Regions from separate parts of the Pantoea anthophila genome, predicted to be linked through region 1. Evidence: predicted binding sites of a transcription regulator. Region 1 holds the regulator's gene; each other region holds the start of a gene.
What was found. The regulator CRP, encoded in region 1, controls carbon source genes, mostly activating them, when cyclic AMP is high. The targets are predictions, from matches to a motif close to ATGTGANNNNNNTCACAT.

Region 1 (5,699 bases):
CACCTGCGCAGTTTGTGCCGGTAAAAGGCAAAGGCAGTCGTGTATGGGATCAGCAGGGCAAAGAGTATATCGATTTCTCCGGCGGGATCGCCGTCACCGCACTGGGCCACTGCCATCCGGCGCTGGTGGAGGCGCTGAAAAGCCAGGGCGAAACGCTGTGGCATACCAGCAACGTTTTCACCAACGAACCGGCCCTGCGCCTGGCCAGTAAGCTGATCCAGTCCACCTTTGCGGAGCGCGTTTTCTTTGCTAACTCCGGTGCCGAAGCGAACGAAGCCGCCTTTAAGCTGGCGCGTTACTACGCCTGCAAACGTCACAGCCCTTTCAAAAGTAAGATCATCGCCTTTCATAACGCCTTCCACGGGCGGACGCTGTTTACCGTCACGGTTGGCGGTCAGCCAAAATATTCAGACGGCTTCGGCCCGAAACCGGCGGACATCGTGCATGTGCCGTTCAATGACCTGGAGGCGGTAAAAGCGGTTATCGACGATCACACCTGTGCCATCGTGGTGGAACCGATTCAGGGCGAAGGCGGCGTGATGCCCGCGACGCAGGCCTTTATGCAGGGACTGCGTGAGCTGTGCGATAAGCATCAGGCGCTGCTGGTGCTGGACGAAGTGCAGAGCGGTATGGGCCGCAGCGGCAAGCTGTTCGCCTATGAGCACTATGGTGTTCAGCCCGATATCCTGACCTCAGCCAAAGCGCTGGGCGGCGGTTTCCCGGTCAGCGCCATGCTGACCACCAATGAGATCGCCTCGACGATGGCGCCAGGCGTGCATGGCACTACCTACGGCGGCAACCCGCTGGCCTGTGCGATTGCCGAAACCGCACTCGATATCATCAATACGCCAGAGGTACTGTCAGGCGTTGAGGCGCGTCGTCAGCACTTTGTGAACGCCTTACAGGCTATCGATGCGAAGTACGATCTGTTCAGCGATATTCGCGGCAAGGGGCTGCTGATTGGCGCGGCGCTGAAACCGCAGCATGCCGGACGGTCGCGCGATATCCTCAATGCCGCGGCCGCTGAAGGCGTGATGGTGCTGGTCGCCGGCACCGACGTGATGCGTTTTGCCCCGTCGCTGATCATCGAGCCTGCTGACATCGAAGAGGGCATGAGCCGCTTTGCCACGGCTGTCGGCAAAGTGCTCAACGGCTAGCGGATTTTTTCCGTAAGTGTCTGATCAGCCAGCGGCCATGTTGTGGTCGCTGGCTCCACGCCAGCGAGGAGATGGTGTGCATGACGCTGAGATGATCGAGAATGCGTCGCACATGCTGCTCTACCACCGTTACCGGTCCTTCACTGATATTCCCTAGCTCATCCAGCAGATTAACCTGCGAACTGGCACCCTCATATTCCAGCCGCTGCTGACAGCGTTGCAGCGCGATCTCACAGGATTGCAGGTAACGTTCCGCCAGCGAGGGGGTCAGCATGGTGTGCTCACGCGCCAGAATGGTCATCGCATTGATGTGCTCGACGATAAACTGGCTGTGCGTGACCCAGAGCCGCATATCTTTCAGATACTGGGCGTTGAAACCCGGCTCCTGCATCGCCTGATTCAGCGAGTTAAACAGCGCATTGTGCGCCTGATTCACCTGCACGCGCTGATAAGCCAGCTTGCCGGGTGCCTGTTCCTCTCCCAGCAGGAGGCGCAGCGCATCCTGATAGGTTTCCAGCGCGTCATGGGCATTTTGCCGCAGTAAGCCACTCTGCCACTGCGGCCAGAGCCAGATCATGCCGCCAAAGGCGATCAGGCAGCCCATCAGCGTATCCATCAGTCGCGGCAGCAGAAACTGCGCGCCATTCAGTGAGAGGAGCTGCAGCGAGTAAACCGCAGTGACCGTAAAGCCAATCATCGACCAGCCATAAAACTGACGGGTAAAGCGATAGCTGATGAAGGTAATCGCCAGCATCACCAGCAGGACGACAGGTTCCGGCACCGCCAGACGCAGTGTGGCCGCCGCGACCACCAGGCCGGCAAAGGTGCCGAGCGCACGGTGCTGGATACGGACGCGGGTGGCGCTGTAGCCGTTCTGGCTGACGAACATGATCGTCATCAGAATCCAGTAGGGCTTAGGGATGTTGAAGAAGAGCGCCAGCGCGCTGCCCAGCATCAGCATGACCGCAAAGCGACCGGCAGTGCGCAGCGCTGAGGAGCGAAATGAGAGGTAGCTGCGCAGTGCCGGGAGCAGCGGCAGACGGCGCTGGCGGTCAGCCATCAGATCGCGCTGGTAAAGCGGCTTCTGGGTGCGCAGCACCCGCGCAATGCGGTTGAAGTGATAAAGGCAGAAGTGGCCCACCGGATTGTCGGGATGCTGACGGGCGATCTTCTCCAGCGCGCCAAGCTGTTTATCCATCGCAAAACGATCGGCTAACTGGTGGTAGAGAATGGTATCGGCCAGCACCCGCAGCCGGGCTGAGATGGTTTTGGCGTTCCAGCGGATCACCGCTTCAGCATGGCTCTGCTCAACCAGTTTCTGCACCTCTTCCGGCCGGTGCAGGCTGACCGAGATGTGCTCCTGCAGATCCAGCGCCACCTGAAAGGCGCGCGTCAGCCGTTTATGGCTATTGTCGCGGCTCGCCGACAGCATATGCATCTGCTGATAACAGGTGTTGATCAAATCGACCACTTTCTGCTGGCGAGCCAGCAGCGGCGGCAGGGCCTTCTCCGGATCGGTCAGCTGCGTCAGCAGGGTATATTTGGCATCGCAGTAGTTCGCCAGCTCGCGGTAGATCAGGCTCAGGCTTTCGCGCATCGGCTGCTCTTTCCACAGCCAGAACCAGAACCAGTTAAACACGCCATACCAGAGGGTGCCGCCGATATAGAGCAGCGGCGGCACATAGATGGGCATGCGGCCCGTCAGGCTCAGGGTAAAAATAGCGGCGATGAGGGTGCCGGAGAGCAGGCGGCCATGCAGCGGGCTGATCTCCCCGGTGACGCCCAGCAACAGGGGCATCGCAAACAGGATCAGCGGCAGCGGAACCGCATGCAGGGTAAGCCACTGGATCAGGAAGCTGCCAAGCGCAAACAGGCTGCCGCCCACAATCAGACGTTTGAAGAAGCGTTTATGCGGGGTATCGAGACCGGCAATGTTGCAGCAGGCGGGGACTAACGAGAACAGCAGACCTTTTTGCAGGTCGCCAGCCAGCCAGCCCAGCGCGACCGGCAGGCAGAGCACCAGCGTTTGCCGCAGGGCATAGTTCACTTCAGGGTGATAAATAATTCGACGCCACATCGGCTCAGCACAAACAATAACGGCGTGATGCGAACATCACGCCGTGGATGACAGGAATTAGCGGGTGCCGTAAACGACGATGGTTTTGCCGTGTGCAGAGATCAGGTTCTGATCTTCCAGCATCTTCAGAATACGGCCCACGGTTTCGCGTGAACAACCTACAATCTGGCCAATTTCCTGACGGGTAATTTTAATTTGCATGCCGTCGGGATGCGTCATGGCATCTGGCTGTTTCGCCAGGTTAAGCAGCGTCTGTGCAATGCGTCCGGTCACGTCGAGGAAAGCGAGGTTACCCACTTTTTCTGACGTCACCTGCAGGCGACGCGCCATCTGCGACGAGAGTCGCATCAGGATGTCAGGGTTCACCTGAATCAGCTGGCGGAATTTCTTGTAGGAGATCTCCGCCACTTCGCACGCGCTTTTTGCACGTACCCAGGCGCTGCGCTCCTGACCTTCTTCAAACAGGCCAAGCTCGCCGATGAAATCCCCCTGATTGAGGTAGGAAAGAATCATCTCTTTGCCTTCTTCATCTTTAATCAGAACCGCGACGGAACCTTTCACGATGTAGTAAAGCGTTTCAGCTTTTTCACCTTGGTGAATCAGCGTACTTTTGGATGGATACTTGTGAATATGGCAATGGGACAGGAACCATTCGAGTGTAGGGTCTGTTTGCGGTTTGCCGAGAACCATTCGCTATTATCCTCTGTTGTAATCGTGCCCAAAATACAGGGGGCAGTTTTCCCTGTCAGGCGGTGAAAGCTTCAAGCGTTTCCTTTTCAGGAAATTATTCGGGCCGCATCAGGCGCAGTGCGCATCATTCTTCCCGGCTTCGCCATCGGGTGACGAAAAATATTTTCAGCTCTGTTTGTAGCACAGCTTTTGCCGACTGTCTTCTGTTGTCTCGCTTCAGCTAAGGGCGGATTTCTCTGGATTGCTGTTTATCAGGCGAAAGCGTACTCTGGCGACAAAACAGCGTATTCCGGAGCAAAAATCATGCAGGCAAGAGTGAAATGGGTAGAAGGGATGACATTCCTTGGTGAGTCATCCTCCGGCCATCAGATCCTTATGGATGGCAATTCAGGGGATAAAGCGCCCAGCCCAATGGAGATGGTGCTGATGGCGGCGGGCGGATGCAGCGCGATCGACGTGGTATCAATTCTGCAAAAAGGCCGCAACGATGTGGCTGATTGTGAAGTAAAACTGACCTCAGAACGTCGTGAAGAGGCGCCGCGAATCTTTACGCACATCAACCTGCATTTTATCGTGAGTGGCAAAGCACTCCAGGATAAAGCGGTCTCACGCGCGGTGGATCTTTCTGCTGAAAAATATTGTTCGGTGGTCATCATGCTGGGGAAAGGGGTGACGATGACGCACAGCTATGAGGTGGTTGAGCTGTAATAGCCGCAGGTTTTTTTAAAGTTGCTGGCTGTCCGGTGTGAGGCCGTGCCTGGATGGGGGAATTCACTTTGAGACTGTGCCTGCGCAGAAAACCGGGTCGGATCGATTTGTGGTGGTTCGCTGTCAGGCCGTGCCTGCGCAGGAAACCGGGTCAGATCGGAAAGTCGCTTGAGCCAATCCATGGCCGCTCGGCCCGCGCGATTACGCACCTCATCCCTGAGGTGCGCCCGTAGCCGGGCCAACACGTTGCGTTGTTCAAAAACGCTCCCGGCGTTTTATCCGGGCGGCGGGACGCTTTCCTCTTCTGACCCGGTTCCCTGCATGATGAGCTTTCGTGTTGCTGTCAGATTCTTTGTATGCAGGTTTTGTTTGTAGCGGCCTTACTGAAACCGGATGCGGCTACCGGACATGAAGCGAAGGGAGCATACGCCTGTAGCAAAGCATAGCGGGCCAGGAATGGCGGTTTTGCGTCTTTACGAAAGGCGTATTCTCCCTGAAGCTTACTCAGCAGTAAGCCTTTATCCGCAGAAAAACCGGTTTTACATTTTTGCAAAAGGCATCTGCTGTCTGAGGGTTTTTTGCTGACCTCTTACTCTATCCGTTTACCTTCCATCAGCCGCTTCACCAGCGGGCCCATGATCAGCTCCATCGCCAGACCCATTTTGCCGCCGGGCACCACCAGCGTATTGATGTGGGAGATAAACGACCCCTGCAGCATCGCCAGCAGATAGGGGAAGTCGATATCCTCCAGTCCCTGAAAGTGGATTACCACAAAGCTCTCATCCAGTGACGGGATAGCGCGGGCGGCAAACGGGTTCGAAGTATCCACGGTCGGGACGCGCTGAAAGTTAATATGGGTGCGGGAGAACTGAGGCGTAATGAAGTTGATGTAATCCTCCATCGACCGCACCACCGAATCCATCACTGCTTCGCGTGAGTGGCCGCGCTCGCTGGTATCCCGCACCAGCTTCTGAATCCATTCAAGGTTAACAATCGGCACCACGCCCACCAGCAGATCCACCTGTTCTGCGACGTTATGCTGCGCGGTAACCACGCCGCCATGCAGG
Region 2 (5,699 bases), 580 kb from region 1:
CCCTGGCCCTGGAACTGCCGCAGGCGTGGCGCGACGCCTTTAAACCGGCGTATGACGCGCTGCAGGGTCACAGCAGACTGCTGCTGACCACCTACTTTGACAGCATCGGACAGAACATTGAGGTGATTCGCGCACTGCCGGTGCAGGGCCTGCATGTCGATCTGGTTCATGGCCACGATGACCTCCAGCAGCTGAATCAGCAACTGCCCGCCAGCTGGCTGCTGTCACTCGGGGTGATCAACGGGCGTAACGTCTGGCGCGCCGATCTCAGCCGCTGGTTCAGCCGTCTGCAACCGGTGATTGCACAGCGGGAACAGGTCTGGATCGGCTCCTCCTGCTCGCTGCTGCACAGCCCGATCGATCTCAGCGTGGAAACCCGTCTGGATGATGAGGTCAAAAGCTGGTTCGCTTTCGCCCTGCAGAAGTGTGCTGAACTTTCGCTGCTTACTCACGCACTGAACCAGAACGATGCGGCGTCGCTGGAGGCCTGGAGTGCCCCGGTGCGCGCCCGTGCGCACTCGCGCCGCGTGCACAATGCCGCAGTGGGCCAGCGTCTGCAGGCCATCACGCCACAGCTCAGTCAGCGCCAGCGCGCCTATTCTGAGCGGGCTGCCCTGCAGCGTCAGCGTTTCAGACTGCCGGCCTGGCCCACCACCACCATCGGCTCTTTTCCACAGACCACTGAGATCCGTGGCCTGCGCCTCGACTTTAAGCAGGGCCGTCTCGACAGCAGCCACTACCGCACCGGCATCGCGGCACATATCAGGCAGGCCATTACCGAACAGGAGCGGCTGGGGCTGGATGTGCTGGTTCACGGTGAAGCGGAACGCAACGACATGGTGGAGTATTTTGGCGAGCATCTGGAGGGATTTGTCTTCACCCAGAACGGCTGGGTGCAGAGCTACGGTTCCCGCTGTGTGAAACCGCCGGTGATCATCGGGGATATCAGCCGGCCGGCGGCGATCACCGTGGAGTGGGCCAGCTATGCGCAGTCGCTGACCGACAAGCCGGTAAAAGGGATGCTGACTGGCCCGGTTACCATCCTCTGCTGGTCTTTCCCGCGTGAAGATGTGTCACGGGAAACCCTCGCAAAGCAGATCGCGCTGGCGCTGCGTGATGAAGTGAAAGATCTGGAGAAGGCGGGAATCGGGATTATTCAGATAGATGAACCGGCTCTGCGTGAGGGCCTGCCTTTGCATCAGTCGGAGTGGGCCGCCTACCTGACCTGGGCGGTAGAGGCGTTCCGGCTTACCGCGGCCGTGGCGCAGGATGACACCCAGATTCACACCCATATGTGTTACTGCGAGTTCAACGACATCATGGATGCCATTGCGGCGCTGGATGCGGATGTCATCACCATTGAAACCTCGCGCTCCGATATGGAGCTGCTGGAATCGTTTGAGCATTTCGACTATCCGAATGAAATCGGCCCCGGCGTCTATGACATTCACTCGCCTAACGTTCCCAGCGTTGAGTGGATAGAGGCCCTGCTGCAGAAGGCCGCACAACGGATTCCGGCAGCGCGTCTGTGGGTAAACCCGGACTGCGGCCTGAAAACGCGCGGCTGGACGGAAACACGGCAGGCGCTGGCCAATATGGTAACGGCGGCGAAGAAACTGCGTGGTGAGACGGCGTAGGGGAGCGGGTCCGGGTGGCAAAAAAAAGGGGCGCAGACGCGCCCCTTTTTCAGTTACTGCGAGGTCACACCATATTGCCTGAACCAGGTCAGCATCCGCTGCCAGCCATCCTGAGCCGATTCCGCATGGTAGCTCGGGCGGTAGTCTGCATTAAACGCATGACCCGCTTCGGGATAGACGATGATCTCGGCGGTGGCATTGGCGGCATGCAGCGCCTGTCGCATCTGCTCGACGCTCTCCAGCGGGATGCTCTCGTCCTGTCCGCCATAGAGTCCTAAAACCGGCGCGTTGAGCGCGACGGCAATATCAATCGGGTGCTTCTGCTGCTTCAGAGTGCGGTCGCCGGTCAGCCGTCCATACCAGGCCACGGCGGCGCGCAGCTGCGGATTGTGCGCGGCGTAGAGCCAGCTGATGCGGCCACCCCAGCAGAAACCGGTAATGCCCATGCGGCGGATATCGCCGCCGTTGCGTGCGGCCCAGTTGGCGGCATGGTCCAGGTCAGCCAGCACCTGAGTATCCGGCACTTTACTGACCAGCTCGCTGAACAGCGTCGGGATATCGTGATACTCAGAGGGATCGCCCTCACGGAAATAGAGCTCCGGTGCAATCGCCAGATAGCCTTCCAGCGCCAGACGGCGGCAGATATCCCGGATGTGTTCGTGCACACCAAAGATCTCCTGCACCACCAGCACGACGGGTAAAGGACCTTCCGCTGACTGCGGTTTTGCAAAATAGGCCGGCATGTTTTCGCCCTGACTGGGCACGGAAGTCTCACCTGCGTGAATGGCCGGACTATCGGTAATAATGGTGGTGTCGGCGGTGGGCTGCACGGCTGGGGCAAAGCCGCCCGTCGCCGGTTTTTGTGGCAAAGTATCACTGGGTTTCATTATTCTCTCCGTGCAAGCATTGGCGCAATCACGTAACTATAGCCTGGCCCGAAAGCGTGCGTGCCAGGTGTCGGGTAACAGAATCAGCAGCGAACAAACGCATCCACCTCTTTAACATTGCCCTGACCCCGACACAGCCCCACCGGGCGTTATCCGGGCGAAGAAGATGTTAATGTGTGATTAATGTCGCATTTTTTCTTCCGGTAAATGTAACTTTCATTTTCTTAAGTGAATGATGTCACATATTTATCGGGCGTGCTGGCGTAGAGTGGCGCGCTATCATCCCTTAACAGGAGTCTGCAAATGACACAGTCTGACGTTTTCCATCTTGGCCTGACGAAAGCCGATCTGCAGGGCGCCACCCTGGCGATTGTGCCGGGCGACCCGGAGCGCGTGAAGAAAATTGCCGGACTGATGGAGGATGCCACGCATCTCGCCTCACACCGTGAATTTACCTCCTGGCTGGCAAAGCTGGATGGCAAGCCGGTGGTTGTCTGCTCAACCGGCATCGGCGGTCCTTCGACCTCGATTGCGGTAGAAGAGCTGGCTCAGCTTGGCGTGCGCACCTTCCTGCGCGTCGGCACCACGGGTGCCATTCAGCCACATATCAACGTCGGCGATGTGCTGGTCACGACCGCCTCCGTGCGCCTGGATGGCGCCAGCCTGCATTTCGCGCCGATGGAGTTCCCGGCGGTGGCTGACTTCGGCTGTACCACTGCGCTGGTGGCGGCTGCAGAAGCCTGTGGCGCCACAACCCATATCGGCATTACCGCCTCCTCTGACACCTTCTATCCGGGCCAGGAGCGCTACGACACCGTCTCAGGCCGCGTCGTCGGCCGTTTCAAGGGTTCGATGAAAGAGTGGCAGGAGATGGGTGTCCTCAACTATGAGATGGAATCCGCTACACTGTTAACCATGTGCGCCAGCCAGGGCCTCCGCGCCGGTATGGTGGCAGGCGTCATTGTGAACCGTACGCAGAAAGAGATCCCTGATGCGGTCACCATGAAACAGACAGAAAGCGACGCAGTGAAGATTGTGGTCGAAGCGGCGCGTCGCTTGCTGTAGGCCGCGTCAGGCCGCGGGCCCCTATCGGGCCTGCTGCTGTATAGGGCGCGTCATTTCAGTGAAACCTGAGAAGGCTTATGCGCAATACACTTCCTGTCCGACGACCGGCATTCAAAGCCGATCCCGCCGCCCTTAATGCCCGGCTGGAACGCGGTGCCGAACGCTTCCGTGCCGCCATGCAGCAGGGTGACTATGCACAGGCCGCCCAGTGCTGCGAAGAGGCACTGCGCTATCTGCCTCAGCAGATGCAGGTGCTGAGCGACTATGCACTCTGTCTGCTGCGTCTGGGTCAGTACCAGAAGTCCTATAAAATCTATCAGAAGATTGCGCACTCCCCGCCCGCGGTGCGCAGCACCGCCTCTGAAACCTGGCTGGATGGCCTGACCGAAGTCTGTGGCTGGCTGAATAAGCCGGATGAGGTGGCGCGCTATGGTCTGGCGTCGCTGATGCAGTCCGATGCGCGTTTCAGTCAGGGGCAGCGTGTGGCGTTTCCCGCTCCCCAGCCCGAGCCTGCCGATCTCACACAGCCGCACCAGAATGTCATTGCCTTCAGCCTGTTTGGTGACCAGCCGCGCTACTGCGAAACCCTGATTAAAAACGTCGAAGTCGTACCTGAACTCTATCCCGGCTGGGTCTGCCGCATCTACCTTGACGACAGCGTGCCGCAGCATGTCTGGCAGCGACTGGACCAGCCGCATGTGCAACGGGTCGATATGTCGCATGAGAAAACCCTGTTTCCCACCCTGTGGCGTTTTCTGGTGATGGACGATCCTGGCGTGAAGCGCTTTATCGTCCGCGATGCCGACTCGCTGCTCTCAGAGCGCGAAGCGGCGGCGGTCAGCGCCTGGCTGGCTTCACCTTACTGGTTCCACCATATGCGTGACTACTTTTCCCACACCGAACTGCTGCTGGCGGGGATGTGGGGCGGCTGTCATGGCGTCTTTCACAACGTGGAGCAGGCGATGCGTGATTTTATTGCGCACTACCGGGGGAGCGAACGCTTCACCGATCAATATTTCCTCAAAGTGGCGTTGTGGCCGACAGTACGTGAAAGCGTGCTGAATCACGATGAACTGTTTCACTTTCATCAGGCCCGGCCGTGGCCTGCCCATGCGCCGGTGCGCTGGCAGACGCCGCAGTTCCACGTGGGCAGCAATGCCGGCTTTGCCAGTATGACCGGGAAAGCCAGTGCGGCCGACGGCAGCAGACAGCGCGTGGCGATCACCGCGGGCGAAACCACCTGGCACTATCTGGCGCAGGTTAAGCAGGGTGAGTGGCTGTTGCCGATGCCCTTTTTTCTGATTGAGGAGTGGCAGGCGGGAAGGGTGACGGTGACCGCGCTCTAAGTTGCTGAGCGCGAATAAATTTATCTGGACATTCATACAGTGCGACTCTACCTTTTTCCTCAGCAGCGTAAGTCGCGGGGAAATCATGGATCAGCACATCATCATCAGCATCTGTCTGGCGCTTGCCGGGGTCGGGATCGGCTGGATGCTGGCACAGCTTCGTGCCGGGCATCAGGCCGCCAGTTTCCAGACTGAGCGCCGTCTGCAGCAGGAGGCGCAGCAGCGTCAGCAGCAGCAGACTGAACAGCTTCAGCAGCAGATCCGGGAGCGGGAACAGGAGCTGCGTCAGCTGCACGGTGCCCTGAGCGGAGCCACGGAGCGGCTGCAGCAGCTCGACTACTGGCGCAATGAAAGCGAGCAGCTCAATCGCGAGCTGCGCAATCAGCTGGAGGTCAACAGCGCGCAGGAAGCGGAGCTGCGTGAGGTGACCATCCGTCTGGAAGAGACCCGTTTTGCCGCCGAGGAGAAGCAGCGCCTGCTGACCAACAGCGAGCAGCGTCTCAGCGCCCAGTTTGAAAACCTCGCCAACCGCATTTTCGAAAACAGCGGCCGTCGCGTCGATGAGCAGAACCGTCAAAGCCTGGATAGCCTGATTGGCCCGTTACGTGAACAGCTGGATGGCTTTCGTCGTCAGGTGCATGAAAGCTTTGGCGCAGAGGCGCGTGAACGTCACACCCTGACCCACGAAATCCGTCAGCTTCAGCAGCTGAATGCGCAGATGGCGCAGGAGGCGCTCAACCTGACCAAAGCCCTGAAGGGCGACA
Region 3 (5,699 bases), on a different replicon from region 1:
TTTGCGGCCACAATAAACTCATCGCCACCCATCCGGGCCACCGAGTCGCCCGGGCGCATGCAGCGCTGCAGCCGTTCACCGACCTGCTGCAGTAAGGCATCCCCTGTCGCATGGCCCATAAGATCATTCACTGCCTTGAATCCATTGAGATCGATAAACATCACGGTGGTGAAAGCCGGGTCCTCTGTCTCCGCCAGCATTCGGCCAATCTGCTCGTTAATCCAGGCGCGATTAGGCAGCCCGGTCAGCGGGTCGCGCGTCGCCAGCTCTTCGAGATTGCGCATCCTTTCCTTGTCACGCGTGATGTCACGCGAAACCAGCACGGCACCGATATTTTTGCCTGAAGAGGGATTGCTGACGCCACAGGCTTTAGTGCCCAGCGTGAGGTAGTGGCCGTCACGATGCCGTTTACGTACTTCAACCACATCCGGCAGCATTCCGCCGCTGAAGATATGTGCCAGCGCTGCCGAGGCAGATTCGCGATCGTCAGGATGCAGGAAATCGACCACCAACTGACCGACCACCTCTTCAGGTCTCCAGCCTATCATTTCGCTGTAGGAGGGCGAGATCGAGACGTATCTGCCATTCGCGTCACAATGGGCAATCAGATCGGTACTGTTCTCGATCAGCAGGCGATATTCCGCCGCCGTGCGGACCGCATCCTCCAGCGCTTTACGCTGCGCAGTCACATCCAGTATGAAGCCGTTGTACTTCTGGTGGGAGGTGCCAGGCAGACTGTCCGGCAGGCCGGAAACCACGACGCGGCGTGTTTCGCCGTCCAGACAGTGGATAGGCACTTCAAAGTAGAAAGGGGTCAGATATTCCAGCGCCGCGGTCAGCTGCAGCGCGATCTTTGCATCATCGTCAGCCTGCGCCAGTTCCAGCCAGGAACTCAGCGTCACCCCCTTCAGGGCAGGCATCAGGCCAGCCGGTGTTTCCTGACTGGCAACGCAGATACCCTGCGCGTCTGTAGACCAGACGGCTGTGAAAGAGGGTTTAATCATTAAGTTCATGGCGGCCGACTCCGATGTTGCTGACGATACTAAACAAGCTCAATACTCGTCGCTACAGACCTGATTATAACCGTAAATGTCCGTCTGACGCGGCAGGAGGCGACAGTCACTGGGTGAGCCTGAGGCGAAACCGGCCATCGCGCATGGCGGGCGCCCGGACCTGGCTGGCCGTTGTTTCTGAGGCCGCGATCCTTACAGGGATGTGCGCAGAACGTTTATGACAGGGTGCAGTCTCTGAGGTATCAGCTCCTGTTTATCGGCTCATCAGGCCGGGATCTTTAGCCCTGTCGCGTTAACTGCCCCACTTTCCGGTGCTTCATCTTTCCTTAAGAATACTCTTATAACATCCCTGCTCTGTTAGCTCATATTGGGCTTTTTCCGGAGCGTGACCCTATGCAAAATAACAACACAGCATCGCTTTCACTGAGTAAAGTGCCTGCCGTAACCGCGGCATTCTGGTTAACCAAAATCGCGGCGACAACCCTGGGTGAAACCGGCGGCGATGCGGTAACCATGTCAATGAATCTGGGATATCTGACCGGAACGCTGATTTTCGCCATTATCTTTCTGGTCGCGGTGGTGGTGCAGATTAACCGTCCCGGTTTCAATAAATGGATTTACTGGTTCACCGTGGTGGCAACCACCACGGTGGGCACCACGCTGGCAGATTTTGCCGACCGCTCCCTGAATATTGGCTATCCGGGTGGCACTCTGCTGCTGATCACGCTGCTGACCCTCTCTCTGTTTCTCTGGAAAATAACCTGCGGCACGGTGGCGGTCAGTTCGGTGAACAATGGCGTCACTGAGACCTTCTACTGGGTGACCATCATGTTTTCCCAGACGCTGGGCACGGCATTAGGTGACTGGGCGGCAGACAGTGAAGGACTGGGTTACGATGGCGGTATTCTGCTGTTTGCGGGTGCGCTGGCGCTTATCTGGGCGGCGAGTCGCTTTACCTCGCTTTCGCGCACGGCGCTGTTCTGGGCGGCCTTTATCCTCACGCGGCCTCTGGGTGCAGTGGTGGGCGATTTTCTGGACAAACCGCTTGCCTCGGGCGGGCTCGCGCTGAGTCGCTACGGTGCCTCGCTGACGCTGGGCCTGATCATCATCGCGTTGCTGGTGCTGCTGCCACAGCGCCCGGCTGCGAAAGCCGCCACCGCGCATTAACCGCGCGAACGGGAAAACGGACGCACGCCCACCTCAGTCCCTGTCAGAGCCGCCTGCACCGGCAGCTTTTCAGGATTTGCCGTTAACAGGTGTACCTGCTCTGGCTACAGAATATGCCGGCTGGCTACTCAAGCCGGCTGGCGATGAGGCGCAGTTGTTCTGCTATCTGCTTTAAATCCCGCTGCTGCTGTCCGGCCATACCGGTTGAACTGCGCACCACCAGTTTAGCCGGCAGAATCGAGGAAGAACGCTGCTCATCCTGTTCGCTGGCCAGCAACAGCCTTGCAACCGCCTCTTTGCCCTGCAAATCGAGGTCCAGCGACACCGTAGTCAGCGCCGGATGAAAAAACGCACTTTCATAGGTGTCGTCATAACCAATCACAGAGATCTGGCCCGGCACCGCCACGCCGCGCTGATGCAGCGCGCTCAGCACACCCAGCGCCATCTGATCGTTGCCCACCAGCAGTGCGCTGAATCCGGGCGCTTCCCGCAGCAGCTGCAGTACACCGTTGTAACCACTCTGTGCGTCCCAGTTACCGTGGCTGATGCTGACGGGCTTCAGACGGTAACTCTCCAGCGTATCCAGCCAGCTTTTCAGACGCAGATTTGCTGAAACCGACTGCTCGGGTCCGGCCAGCAGGGCGAACTCGCGATGGCCCTGCTCATAGAGATATTTAACACTGGCACGGGTGCCGTCAGCCGGGTTAAACGAAACGTTAAACACCGCGCTGTAAGGATCGACATCCAGAAACAGACAAAGGATATCGTCATTCTCCTGCACGATTTGCTCAGCATCGTGGCTCTCCAGCGGGACGTTGATGATCACCTTGTCCACCCGCTGAGACTTCAGCTCATTGATGCAATCCTGGAGGCTTTGATTGACGTTCTCATCAATCATGGCAATCAGCACCTGGTAGTCAGCAGCATTAGCATAACGTTTAACCGCAGCGGCCACCTGCGAGGGGGCATGCAACGCCAGCGAGGTGGTCACCAGACCCAGCGTGGTGCTCTGCTTACCCACCAGTTGCTGTGCCAGCCTGTTAGGTACATAGCGCAGGGTTTCAATAGCGTGTTCCACCTTGCGCCGCGTTGATTCCGAAACGTTTGCCGACTTATTCAAAACCCGCGAAACCGTCTGATACGAGACGCCAGCGTGGCGGGCGACATCCTCTAAGGTGGCATTTTTTGATTTCATAATTCGCATCCCTGATGACCAATGGCGGAATGGTATCACAGCCGTGGTGTCAGCCAGCCCACCGCTGTCACATTGCATGAATAAAAAGTAAAAGTAATACCTTCACATATTGAGATTTGGTGATCTGATTCACTAATCGTTACAAATAGCGCCGCTTTATTTGCAGTACCTCACACATTATCGCGATTTTATTTGTCACCCATCTGACAAAAAGCGTTTACTGCCGCTGTCATGTGAACGTATTACAAATAAAACTGAGGATAACATGGAAACAAGGTTACGTACTGCTGCCGTGGCGCTTGCTGCGGCCCTGACTTCCCCGACGCTCTATGCCGCTATCGACAACATTGATTTCCATGGCTATCTCCGTGGTGGGGTGGGCGTATCGCAGGATGGCGGTATTGAAGAGTATCAAAAGAACAAAGTCGGCCGTCTCGGCAACGAAGCGGATACTTACGGCGAGGTCGAACTGGGCAGTGAGGTTTACAAGAAGGATGATGTCAGTTTTTATGTCGACACCATGGTCAGTATGTTCTCCGACGGCTCAAATGATAACGAAACCACCTTCGGTGACGATGCTCAGTTTGGCCTGCGCCAGCTTAATCTGCAGATCAAAGGACTGGTGCCGGGTGACAAAGATGCCGTGATCTGGGGCGGTAAACGCTACTATCAGCGTCATGACCTGCACATTATTGATACAAAGTACTGGAATATCTCTGGTTCGGGTGCCGGTATCGAAAACTACACGCTGGGTCCGGGTGCTGTCTCTTTTGCCTGGATTCGCGGCGATGCCAATGATGTGGATTACCGCGTCGATGGCGACAACGACGTCAACATTAACTACCTGGATCTGCGCTATGCCGGCTGGAAACCCTGGAGTGGAGCCTGGACCGAGTTTGGTATTGATTACGCCATGCCAAACACCACCAACAAACAGAAGGAATATGGTGGTCTTTATGACGCGGATAATGGCGTCATGCTCACCAGTGAAATCAGCCAGGACATGTGGGGCGGCTACCAGAAACTGGTGTTCCAGTACGCCAATAAAGGTCTGGCGCAGAACATGATTTCGCAGGGCGGCGGCTGGTATGACATGTATAACGATACCCGCAACGCCAGCGGCTACCGCGTGATCAATACCGGTCTGCTGCCGGTCACCGACAAATTTTCTCTGAACCAGGTCTTTACCTGGGGATCAGCAGACGATATCACCGCCCAGACGAGTAAAAGTACCCTGCTGTCGCTGGTGGGTCGCGGTCAGTATCAGTTTACGCAATATGTCCGCGGCATCGGCGAAGTGGGTAGCTTCTGGCAGAAAGATGAAAACAAAGTGGGCAGCGACTACAAAGCAGCAGGACAGAAATATACGCTGGCACTGGGTCTGGCAGCCGGTCCCGAATTTATGTCTCGTCCGGAACTGCGCCTGTTTGCCTCTTATCTGAATGACTCAGAAGATGGACACAGCTTTAAAGACAACACCAGTAATAACACCTGGAACTTCGGCGTACAGGTCGAAGCCTGGTGGTAACTGCGCCATCGCCTCCTTGGGGTCATTGTTAAGCTCTTATGCAGGGGCTTTATGGATAACCGGCGACGGTTATCCATTTTTTTGTCCCGGATTCAGAACAGTGCCTCATTCCGGCTGAAAGAAACGTTCTTCCAGCAACTGACGCAACGGGTCGGACTGCCTGCCAAAAATCGCATGGACTTCCTGTCCCAGAATGACCACACCAATTGCCCCTGCCTTCTGTAATCCGGCCGTATCCACCGCCTTCAGTGAGGTCACCTTCACCCGCAGCCGGGTTATACAGGCGTCCACCTGCTGAATATTGTCACGCCCGCCAAAGCACTCGACAAGCCGCTCCAGTAGCGCGTTGTCTATTTCAACCTCCTGTGCCGTAATCGGCTGCCGGCTGAAATATTGCTTAAACGATTTCAGACTTACCATGTTGTTCTCCTTCAGAGGATAAAAAGGCGGGCTGCTGCCCGCCACTCACGACTGATACACGAAAACGAGCGGGCCATGCCGTGACTGCCCGCAGAAGATAGCCTTTTTCTGTCCTCGGCCTCTAAAAAACCAGCCCTGCATCAACAGCAAAAACCCCGCTCTTCCTGCAGAGAATGCCATCTCTTAAAGTGATGGGGGGCATAGGCCCCCTGAGCCTGTGCTCTCCCTATTCCAGCGGTCGGCTCAACACACGGCATCCCCACGCTGCCAGCATCAGCGATCCTGTCATGGGTGTGCCATCAATCAAATCGCTCAGCCCGGCAGGCAATAACACCTGCTGCGTCTGGCCAGTAAAGTTCTGCACAAACAGAAACGC

Region 2: the regulator CRP is predicted to act here: its motif matches at 2,699-2,716, upstream of udp (uridine phosphorylase).
Region 3: the regulator CRP is predicted to act here: its motif matches at 3,534-3,551, upstream of OJ965_RS02120 (maltoporin).

What each region holds. Positions count from the first base shown of each region.
Region 1 covers NZ_CP110473.1:424,225-429,923, forward strand. Annotated here, with positions in the region: gene argD (bifunctional acetylornithine/succinyldiaminopimelate transaminase) at 1-1,157, shown strand, start outside; gene OJ965_RS04505 (YccS/YhfK family putative transporter) at 1,147-3,234, opposite strand; gene crp (cAMP-activated global transcriptional regulator CRP) at 3,292-3,924, opposite strand; gene OJ965_RS04515 (OsmC family protein) at 4,228-4,632, shown strand; gene OJ965_RS04520 (phosphoribulokinase) at 5,222-5,699, opposite strand, start outside.
Region 2 covers NZ_CP110473.1:3,750,835-3,756,533, reverse strand. Annotated here, with positions in the region: gene metE (5-methyltetrahydropteroyltriglutamate--homocysteine S-methyltransferase) at 1-1,637, shown strand, start outside; gene OJ965_RS19990 (dienelactone hydrolase family protein) at 1,691-2,524, opposite strand; gene udp (uridine phosphorylase) at 2,828-3,589, shown strand; gene OJ965_RS19980 (tetratricopeptide repeat protein) at 3,667-4,935, shown strand; gene rmuC (DNA recombination protein RmuC) at 5,021-5,699, shown strand, end outside.
Region 3 covers NZ_CP110471.1:443,604-449,302, forward strand. Annotated here, with positions in the region: gene OJ965_RS02105 (sensor domain-containing diguanylate cyclase) at 1-1,013, opposite strand, end outside; gene OJ965_RS02110 (COG4705 family protein) at 1,407-2,180, shown strand; gene OJ965_RS02115 (LacI family DNA-binding transcriptional regulator) at 2,305-3,375, opposite strand; gene OJ965_RS02120 (maltoporin) at 3,641-4,903, shown strand; gene OJ965_RS02125 (PTS sugar transporter subunit IIB) at 5,009-5,323, opposite strand; gene OJ965_RS02130 (beta-galactosidase) at 5,550-5,699, opposite strand, start outside.